One region of the Luteibacter mycovicinus genome, then DNA from elsewhere that is predicted to be linked to it. Evidence: predicted binding sites of a transcription regulator. Region 1 holds the regulator's gene; each other region holds the start of a gene.

The links. Region 1 encodes FliA, which starts transcription of late flagellar genes. Its sites were predicted from a motif close to TAAAGTTTNNCNNNCNNNGGCCGATAA; they were not measured.
Region 2: FA85_RS15660 (HD-GYP domain-containing protein) is a predicted target of FliA. The motif match lies at 1,389-1,415, and genes of this name have one in related genera.
Region 3: FA85_RS11860 (methyl-accepting chemotaxis protein) is a predicted target of FliA. The motif match lies at 2,227-2,253, and genes of this name have one in related genera.

The regions. Positions count from the first base shown of each region.
Region 1 is NZ_JQNL01000001.1:1,119,046-1,122,604, forward strand. It holds gene FA85_RS05050 (protein phosphatase CheZ) at 1-525, opposite strand, end outside; gene cheY (chemotaxis response regulator CheY) at 536-937, opposite strand; gene FA85_RS05060 (RNA polymerase sigma factor FliA) at 991-1,722, opposite strand; gene FA85_RS05065 (MinD/ParA family ATP-binding protein) at 1,719-2,594, opposite strand; gene flhF (flagellar biosynthesis GTPase FlhF) at 2,665-3,559, opposite strand, start outside.
Region 2 is NZ_JQNL01000001.1:3,549,786-3,553,344, reverse strand. It holds gene FA85_RS15665 (putative bifunctional diguanylate cyclase/phosphodiesterase) at 1-72, opposite strand, end outside; gene FA85_RS15660 (HD-GYP domain-containing protein) at 69-1,316, opposite strand; gene msrA (peptide-methionine (S)-S-oxide reductase MsrA) at 1,509-2,183, shown strand; gene hutU (urocanate hydratase) at 2,302-3,559, opposite strand, start outside.
Region 3 is NZ_JQNL01000001.1:2,704,529-2,708,087, reverse strand. It holds gene FA85_RS11865 (AMP-binding protein) at 1-459, opposite strand, end outside; gene FA85_RS11860 (methyl-accepting chemotaxis protein) at 503-2,194, opposite strand; gene FA85_RS11855 (alpha-L-rhamnosidase) at 2,329-3,559, opposite strand, start outside.

The DNA.
Region 1 (3,559 bases):
CTCGACCTTGGCCATGAACGCCTCGACCTGCGCCACGCGCTGACCGGAAAGATCCTGCCACGACTGGGCTTCGACCATTTCGCCCAGGCCGATGTCGCAGCTCTGCGCGAAATCGCCCACGCGCACGGCAAGCGCCGTCGCGTTAGCGCCAAATGCCGGGTCGGCATGATCGAGCACCAGCACTTCGTCGGCCTGCTTCGCCAGCGCCTGGGCCTGCGGACGCAGCTTTTCGCTGAAGTCCAGCGTGCGGTGCGCCGCGGTCGAGCTCATCTCGAGCACGTCACGCAGATGCTTGCGCGCATCGCTCATGTTGCCGGGCACGCCGTCGGTCGAAATGTCCGAAGCGAGGCGGCGCACGGATTCGTGCAGGTCGCGCGCAAGGTGGCCCAGCGCCAGGAACAGGTGCTGCTCGCGGCTGCGGATCAGGTTGTCGAGTGCCTTTTCGAACGCGGCGCCGTCGTCGGCCTCGAGCAGCTCGCGCAGTTCGGGGACGACCTCTTGGCCGGGGGAGAGCATCGTATTCATCGTTATTCCCTTAGCCCGCAGCCGCGGCGAGTCGTTCGAAGATCTTGTCGAGCTTTTCCTTCAGCGTGACCGCCGTGAAAGGCTTGACGACGTAGCCGTTAACACCGCTCTGCGCGGCGGCGATGATCTGGTCGCGGTTGTTCTCCGCGGTCACCATCAGCACCGGCAAGGACTTCAGACCGGCATCGGCGCGGATGGCGCGAAGCAGGTCGATGCCCGTCATGTTGGGCATGTTCCAGTCGGTGACGACGAGGTCGATCGGCTGCGAGCGCAGCAACGCGAGGGCCGCGTTACCGTCTTCGGCTTCCTGGATGAGCGTGTTGGTGAAACCCAACTCGACCAGGAGATTCCTGACGATGCGCCGCATGGTGGAAAAGTCGTCCACCACGAGGATCTTCATGTTCTTGTCCAAAACTGCTCTCCGCCACGTGCTTTTTCTTTACCGGCGACGGCACCGCGATGCCGTCACTGCTTGTCTTTCCAACCCGTCATGCGTGCACGCAGGCGAATCAGGGCCTGGCCATGGATCTGGCACACGCGCGACTCGCTCACACCCAGTACCACACCGATTTCTTTCAGGTTGAGCTCTTCATCGTAGTACAGCGACATCACCAGCTTCTCGCGTTCCGGCAGGCCGTCGATCGATTGCGCCAGCGCGTCGCGCAGGCCGTTCTTCTCGAAGTTGCCCTCCGGGCCCGAGGCGTCGGGGTCCGCGACGTCGATCGCCGCGCCTTCGTCGCCTTCCGGCGCCGTGAGGCTCAGCAACCGCGCGCTCGCCGCGTCGGCCAGAATCTGGTTGTACTCCATGGCGTCGATACCCAGCCGCTTCATCACTTCCGCGTCTTCGGCGTCGCCACCCGTTTCGTTCTCGATCTGCCTCGTTACTTCAGCCACCTCGCGCAACTTCCGGTGGACGGAGCGCGGGGTCCAGTCCGTCTTGCGCAGTTCGTCCAGCATGGCGCCACGAATGCGGATGCCCGCATAGGTCTCGAAGCTGGCCGCGCGAGTCGGCGAGTAATTTCTTGCGGCCTCGAGCAGTCCGATCATTCCGGCCTGCATGAGGTCATTCGCGTCCACGCTTGGCGGCAGGCGGCCCATCAGGTGATAGGCGATCCGGCGCACCAGGGGTGCATGCGTTTTAACCAGTTGATCCGCTGGAACTCTAGTGATTTCAAGGTATTCGCTAGCGACACTCACAGCGGCAGCCCTCCCCCCATGTGGTTCCGTTCGGCGAAAAAGCCGATGCGACCCTGCACCCGGGGTTCGGGTTCACCCCATGTATCGACCGACCGGGCCAGATTCTTGAATCCCACCGCCGAGCGGCTGCTCGGCCAGGCGTCGACCACGGCCGCCTGACGGCGGATGGCCTGACGCAGGTACTCGTCGTGCGGAACCATGCCCATGAAATCCAGGGACACGTCCAGGAAGCGGTTGGTCACGCGGGCCAGCTTCTCGAACAGCTGACGGCCTTCCTGCGCATGGCGGACCATGTTGGCGACGATGCGGAAGCGGTTCACGTCGAACTCGCGGCTCATCACCTTGATCAGCGCGTAGGCGTCGGTCAGCGAGGCCGGCTCGTCGCAGACCACGACCACCACTTCGTCGGAGGCTGCCGCGAACATCGACACGCTGTCGGAGATGCCGGCGGCGGTGTCGACGATCAGATATTCGGGGGCGACCGGGTATTCGTCGAAGGCGCGGATCACGGCGGCGTGCTCGATATTCGGCAGCTGCGCCATGCGGCGCGCGCCCGAGGTCGCCGGGATCACCTTCAGGCCGTGGTTGGCGTGGAGGATCAGGTCCTCGATGCGGCACTCGCCTTCGAGCATGTGGCCCAGATGGCGCGTGGGCTGCAGGCCCAGCAGCACATCGATGTTCGCCATGGCCAGATCCGCGTCCAGCAGGACCACGTCACGGCCGCCCATCGCGAGCGCCATGCCGAGGTTGACCGCCACCGTGGTCTTGCCCACGCCGCCCTTGCCGCCCGCCACCGCGATGCTGCGCGTGGGACGACGGTCGGCGAGCCAGTTGAGCCCAGCAGCCTGGGTGGAATCGACGTGTGTGTTCATGAAGGAATTCACTGCCGTGAAGGGGTGTGCGGATGCGGATGCCGTGGTCACGTTACTTCAGTTCCCGGTGTCAGGCGATGGCTGGCGCGGTGGAGAAGCCGAAACGGTCGGCGAGAATCGCGTCGTCCGGTTCGTCGGTGCGCTGCTTGACGAGTTGAGCGGCCAGGCAGACGAGTTTGCGCGCATCCGCGGAGGCGATGTCTTCCGGCACGCGCTGGCCATCCGTGCTGTAGTCCAGCGGCAGTCCGTGGCGGATGACGGCCGACAGGGCACCGCCGATCAGCGGGGCCTCGTCGAGCTTGGTCAGGATCGCGGTCTGCGGCGCCAGCGGCGCGTAGGCACGGATCGCGTTGTCGATGGCCTGCGCCTGCGCGTTCGCGGCAAGCACGAGGCAGACACGCACCTCGGTCATCGCGCGCAGGGTGTCGAACTGCTGCTGCAGCTTCGGATCGTTACCGGCCAGGCCGGCGGTGTCGATCAGTACGGTGTGCTTGCCACGCAGCTGGAGCAGCACGTTGCGGAGGCTCTGTGCATCGTGGGCGTTGTAAACGCGCACGCCGAGCAGGCGGCCGTAATGTTCCAGCTGGGCGCCCGCACCGATGCGGTACTGGTCGGCACTGATCAGCGCGACGTTCGAGGCGCCGTGGCGGAGCACCGCACGCGCCGCAAGCTTGGCGATGGTGGTGGTCTTGCCGACGCCCGTCGTTCCGACCAGAGCGGTGACGGCGCTACCGGCGGTGTCGGCGTTGCGGCCGCTGGTACGGATGTTGCGCGAGAGGATGCCCAGCGGCAGGTAGCGGGCCTGCTCGGCGGTCATGCCCGGCGGTAGCTCGGCGCAGAGCGCGCGAGCCACGTCGCCGTCGATGCCCAGGCGGGTCATCTCGCGGAGCACGCGGGCGCGCAGCGGCTGGTCGCGGTCCATCTGATTCCAGGCGAGCGTGGACAACTGCACTTCCAGCATCTCA
Region 2 (3,559 bases), 2.4 Mb from region 1:
CGGACCGGCATCCGGCGACGACCGGTCGAGAATCGACTGGACCGCCGGCAGGATGTAAGCCCGCTCGCTCATGCGACGAAGTACTCGCGCGGATCGATACCGTGCGAACCGGCTGGCAAGGTGCGGAGAATCTCACGGCGCACCAGATCCACCTGGCGCATGAGATCGACGATCAGGAAATCGTCGAGCGCGCTCTTGTCGGGCCGGGAGAGAATCGCGACGCGCGGCTGCAGGCGGCGCGACTGGTTCTGCACCATCACGATGGCCACCTCACCGGTGTTGAGTTCGACCAGCGTGCCCGTGGGGTAGACGCCCAGGCAGGCCTGGAACTGTTCGACCAGCTCGCCCTGGAATTCGCGGTCGCGGCCGGCGTACAGCTCGCGTAAGGCGACGTGCTGTGACACGGCCGAACGGTACGGACGCGGCGTCGACATCGCGTGGTAGGTGTCGATGATCGCGGCCATACGCCCGGCGAGCGGAATGGCGGTGCCGGCCAGTCCCGAGGGATAGCCGGTACCGTCGTAACGTTCGTGGTGGGTGAGCACCATGTCGCGCACTTCGTTGTCGACGACACCGGAGTGATCGAGGATGGCGACGCCTTCATTGACGTGCTGACGTGCGAGGCCCCATTCATCGTCGTTCAGCGGTCCGTCGCGACTAAGCAGTTCCTCAGGCAGCTGCGACTTGCCGACATCCATCAGCAGGCCGCCGGCGGCGAGACTGACGATGGCGTCGCTTTCGAAGCCCATGTGCCGCCCGAACGCCGCGGCGAGCGTGCTGCAGCCGATCGCGTGCTGATAGGTATAGCCATCGCGCCGCCGCAGGCTTTCGATCCAGAAGAACGCGTCACCGCTGCGCAGCACACTCTCGACCATGGGGCGCACCGCGTTCTCGACAGCCTGCGGCTCGACCGGCCGACCATGCCGCAAGTCGTCGACCATGCGCGTGGCGAACTCGGCGACGGTGTCGAACGCCTCTCTGGCGCGCGGCATCTCATCGTCGAACGAGGCCGTGTCGGTATACGCGTGTCGACTGACCAGACGCAGGCTCGCCGCAGCACGCGGTGCGGGGGTGGCAACGGCCTTCGGCGCGATGCGCTGCGGGGTGAACCGGCTGTCGGGGACGACCTGACGGTGCATGTCCACGAAGACGTATTTGCAGAAACGACTGAGCGACTCGATGTCCTCACGGGACTCGATGGGCAGGCCCTGCAACGGAAAGGGCGTGTCGGACCAGTCACAGTCCAGGCGACTGACATACATGCCGACCTCCAGGTCGGACACGAAGACACGTCGCTCCACTAAATCGTACGCCACGTTTCCCCTCGCTCCTTTAGCCACGCTGGCCGAATACGCGCACGACTCTAGCGTGTTGCGCGTGTCGATGGCTTATCGGCCCTGCATCCCGATTCTGTAGGTACAGAGTTGTGAAGGTGGCCTTCACGCCGTGTGAGGTTTTCCCGGGTACACCGGTCTGGTGTATCAGGTCATGTCGACCGGGAGAAACTCATGCCGCGCCTTTCCCTGATCCCCGCTCTGCTCCTCGCCCTCACCGCGTGCTCGGCCGCTTCGGCGCGCGACGAGGGTGTCCGCCTGCCCGCCCCCACCGTCGATGCCGCACCGGCCGCTGGCGACGCCACCGCCGTGTTCGCCGGCGGGTGCTTCTGGGGCGTTGAGGGCGTGTTCCAGCACGTCCGCGGCGTGAAAAGCGTCCGCACCGGCTACTCGGGTGGTGACGCCGCCCATGCCAATTACGACGATGTCAGCGACGGCGATACCGGACACGCCGAATCGGTAAAGGTCGTTTACGATCCGGCACAGGTGTCGTACGGGCAGTTGCTGCAGGTGTTCTTCTCGGTGGCGCAGGATCCGACGCTGCTGAACCGGCAGGGGCCCGACTCCGGCACGCAGTACCGGTCGGCGATTTTCTATGCGACGCCGGAGCAGAAGAAGGTGGCGGAGGCATATATCGCCCAGCTGACCGCGGCGCACGCGTTTTCGTCGAAGATCGTGACGGAGGTAACGCCGTTTAAGGGTTTCTACCTCGCGGAGGACGAGCACCAGGACTACATGCGTCTGAATCCGGACGCGATGTACATCGCGATCAACGATCGGCCGAAGGTGCTGGCCCTGCAGCGCATTTATCCGGAGCGGTACGTGGCCGGCTGGGCCAACGGCCGCTGAGAACCCCCAACCTCCTGTAGGAGCGCGCCTTGCGCGCGATAGCCGGGTCGCGCGCAGGGCCATATCCCGGTCGCGGAGCGCGATATCCGGGTCGCGCGCAGGCGCGCTCCTACATGGGTCAGATCATGGGCAGGTTCAGGCCCTGCTCCCTTGCGCAGGCCACGGCATCCTCGTAGCCCGCATCGGCGTGCCGCATCACGCCGGTGCCGGGGTCGTTCCACAGCACGCGGGCCAGCCGCTTGTCCGCCGCCTCGCTGCCGTCGGCCACGATCACCACGCCGCTGTGCTGGCTGTAACCCATGCCGACACCGCCGCCGTGGTGCAGGCTGACCCAGGTCGCTCCGCCGGCCACGTTGAGCATCGCGTTGAGCAACGGCCAGTCGCTGACCGCGTCGCTGCCGTCGCGCATGGCTTCGGTTTCCCGGTTCGGGCTGGCGACCGAGCCGGAATCGAGATGGTCGCGGCCGATCACGATGGGCGCCTTCAGTTCGCCGTTGCGCACCATCTCGTTGAAGGCGAGCGCCAGCCGGTGCCGCTGCCCCAGACCCACCCAGCAGATACGCGCCGGCAGGCCCTGGAAGCTGATCCGCTCGCGCGCCATGTCCAGCCAGCGGTGCAGATGCGGATCGTCGGGAATCAGCTCCTTCACCTTGGCGTCGGTCTTGTAGATGTCTTCCGGATCGCCTGACAGCGCGACCCAGCGGAACGGCCCGACGCCGCGACAGAACAGCGGTCGCACGAAGGCGGGCACGAAGCCGGGGAACGCGAACGCCTCGCTCAGCCCCTCGTCCTTGGCCATCTGACGGATATTGTTGCCGTAGTCGAAGGTCGGCACACCCTGCCGATGGAAGGCGAGCATGGCCTCGACATGACGGCGCATGGAGGCCTTGGCGGCATGGGCGGTGCCAGTCGGATCGGCCTTGCGGCGCTCGAACCATTCCTCGACGGTCCAGCCGGACGGCAGGTAGCCGTTGACGGGGTCGTGGGCGCTGGTCTGGTCGGTGACGGCATCGGGACGGACGCCCCGGCGCACGAGCTCCGGCAACACGTCGGCCGCGTTGCCTAGCAACGCCACGGACACGGCGCGGCCTTCCTTCGCGTAGCGATCCAGCCGCGCGAGCGCGTCGTCCAGGTCGCTGGCCTGCTCGTCCACGTAGCGCGTCTTCAGGCGGAAATCGATGCGGCTCTGCTGGCATTCGATGGTCAGCGACGAGGCGCCGGCCAGCGAGGCGGCGAGCGGCTGCGCGCCGCCCATGCCGCCGAGGCCCGCCGTCAGAATCCAGCGACCGGCCAGCGATCCGCCGTAATGCTGACGCCCCATCTCGACGAACGTCTCGTAGGTGCCCTGCACGATGCCCTGCGAGCCGATGTAGATC
Region 3 (3,559 bases), 1.6 Mb from region 1:
ACGCAGACCGCCCGGTGGGGCGGAGGCCATCTCGGGCGCGAGACCGGTAAGGATCTCCAGGTAATGCGAACTCTTGAAGACACGGGGCAGGATCAGCGCGCGACAACCGACCTTGTTCAACGAATAAGCCAGTTCGTGAGAACGATAGGCCGGGTTGATGTTGACCAGGATCAGTCCGGCTTTGGGCGCCGCGAACTGGGCCACCACCCACTCCGCGCGATTGGGCGCCCAGATGCCGACGCGATCGCCCGGATCCAGACCGAGGGCGAGCAGCCCGGCCGCCACGCGGGCGACTTCGGCCTGGAACTCCGCATACGTCCAGCGCACACCCTGCTGACGCACGACCAGCGCGGGCCGGTCGGGCCAGCGCCCGGCGATACGGTCGAGCAGTGCGCCGACCGTCTCCCCGAGGAGGGGCGTGGCGCTTGCGCCGTGGACGTAGCTGGGAGCGTGGTGCATGCGGGGTCTCGTGCCGGTGCGATGACACCAGCATAAAACACCCTCAGGCGAACTCCACCCAGGCATCGCTGCCGGTCGCGGCCGGCGCGGTCGCCTTGCCGACCTGACCGAAACGGGCATCATGCGCGGCGCGTTCGGCGGGCGAGGCTTTCAGCGCCGGCCGCTCGACCGCGTCCACGGTGAAGAACGCCACCTGATCGCGCAGCGACTGGGCCTGGTCCTGCATCGACTTGGCGGCGGCCGCGGCCTCCTCGACCAGTGCCGCGTTTTCCTGGGTGACCTGATCGATCTGTGCGATCGCGGTATTGACCTGATCCACGCCGGCCGACTGCTCGGCACTCGCGGCGGCGATCTCCGCGACGATATCGGTGACCTTCTTGACGCTGGCGACGATGCTCGTCAGGGCGGTCGACGACTGCTCGACCAGTGAGGCACCCGCTTCGACACGCTCGCCGCTTTCGACGATCAGGCGTTTGATCTCCCTGGACGCGGACGCGCTGGACTGAGCCAGGCGGCGCACCTCGGCGGCGACTACCGCGAAGCCACGCCCCTGCTCGCCGGCACGTGCCGCTTCCACCGCCGCATTCAATGCCAGCAGATTGGTCTGGAAAGCGATCTCGTCGATCAGGCCGACGATGTCGGCAATGCGACGACTGGAATCACCGATCTGGATCATCGCGTCCATCGCCTGGGCGACGACGTCGCCGCCCTTCTCCGCTTCGCGACGCGCATGCCGGGAGAGGCGATCCGCGGCGACGGCGTTCTCCGCGTTCTGTTTCACCGTCGCGGTCATCTCTTCCATCGACGCGGCGGTTTCTTCGAGGCTGGACGCCTGTTCCTGCGTGCGCTGCGACAGGTCGTCGTTGCCCCGGGCAATCTCGCCCGAGGTGGTCGACACGACATGTGCGCCTTCCTGTACCTCGGTCACGATGGACGACAGCGTGGCGCGCATGCGCTCGAGCGCGCCGAGCAGGCTGGCGGGCGCGAACGTGGTGCCATCGGTGCGCAGATCGCCCCCGGCGATACGCCCGGCGATCTCCACCGCGTCACGCGGCTCGCCGCCCACCGTGGTACGGATGCTGCTCATGGACAGCCAGACGATGAACATCGCGAGCACCGCGATGATGCCCGACTTCATCAGGTCGCGTTTCAGCTGCGCGGCGAAGGCGGCGTCGATATCATCGAAGTAGGCACCGGAAATCAGATGCAGATCCCACGGCTTGTACCACGACGAGTAGCTGATCTTGTCGCGCAGCTCCTTCGTCTTGGGCATGATCTGCGTGTAACGCGTGACGCCGTGGCCGGCGGCGATATCCGCCTTGAGCATGGCCTCGTAATGGTGGAAGCCCTTGCCATCCGCATCGTCGCGGATGTTCTGGCCGACCTCGTCGTGGCGCAGAGGATGCATACGCATGGCCAGCGTCGAATCGAAAGCGAACACGTAGCCCTTGCCGTCGTCCCAGCGCATCGACTCGACCGCCTCAAGGGCGGCGACACGGGCTTCCACGTCGCTCATCTCACCCCTGGCGGCTCGCGCGTGGTAGCCGTCGACGATGGCGATCGCCGCGTCCACGTGCTGGGTCAGCGTGTCCTGCAGGTCGCGCATCTGCACCGCGCGGCTTTCGATGCCCGACATCACGGTCTGCGCCAAGAGGCCGAGCACCACGACCGTCATCACCATCCACACGCGCGTATTCAGCCGCGTGCGGCCAAACCAGTTTTTTATCGACGACATGCCCCTCACCCCCGTGATTCCCCGTATAGGCGTTATCGGCAAGCCGGGCGTCAAACTTTATTGCAGAGATGTGAAGGGACAATGCGGCAGCGCATCATCCGGTAAAGAGCAGGCGCGTCCCTCACGCGACTCACCTACGGCGTGGAAAAGCGATGCCTCCCCGAGGAAACCACCACCTCGCCCCGCCCCGGCAACCGCACCACCGCCTCCGCCCCCACCGGCACAAGCACCTCGGCCACCACTTTCCCACCCTCTTTGCTCCAGGCCACCGAGGCCTCGCCATAAGGCGTCATCACCGATGCCGATGCGTGGTCCAGCCATGCTGTCAGCGCAGGACGCACCTCGAACCGGCGCCATCCCGCCTCCAGCGGACGCAGGCCCGCGACATCGCCAAAGAGCCAGTCGTCCACGGTGCCCAGGAAGTAATGGCCCCTGGAGCGCGATGCGAGCTTCCAGTGCTCCCACAAGCTGGTCGCCCCGTGGTCGCGCCAGAACCCCCAGCTCGGAAACGTCGTCTGCGTCGCGATACGCCAGGCGTCGTCGGCGTGACCGGTCGCGGTGAGCACCGGCAGAATCACCTTCGTCGCGAGCGCACCCGTGTCGAGGTGATCGCCCCGCGTTTTCGCATCCGCCGCCACGCCGGCGGCGACCCGCTCGCGCAACGCGTCTGGCACGAGACCGAACGACAGCGCCAGCAGGTTGTGCGCCTGGCGGTAGCCGCTGTCCCCTTCCCCGCGGTATCGGGCGGCGTCGCGGTCGAGGAAGCGCGCATTGAACGCGTCGCGCACGATCTCAGCCTTCGCGTCGAAACCATCCGCGCGCTTCGTGTCGCCGAGGAGGCGATACATGCTCGCCACCGTACGCTCCATGCCATAAAGGTACGCCGTGGCGGCGACATGCTTGTCCTCGGGGGCATTCTCGCCACCCGGGTCGGTCTCGGGACTGACCCAGTCACCCAGTTCGGTGTCCGCGATGCCTCCCGGTGACCGGGCGTCCTCCATCGCGACATAGCGCGAGATGCCATCGAGGTGTTCCTCCATGGGTCGGCGGTCTCCCGTCTGCATCCACAGCGACCAGGGAATGAACACGTACGCCGAGTGCCAGGTGGGCGCGCGCACCTTGCCCCAGCCGGGGTTAGGTGCGATCAGCAACGGGACGCCATCGGGCCCGCGCGTGTCGGCGATATCGCGGACCCATTTCGCGAGCAGGCGTCCCGTGTCGAGGTTCCGCAGGAACATGTCCGCACCGACCATGCCGTCACCGGTCCAGCCATTCTTCTCGTACATCGGCGTATCGGTCGGAATGCCGTAGAGATTGTTGAGCATGGTGTCGACGGCCGCGCGGTGGATCCAGTCGAGCAACGCA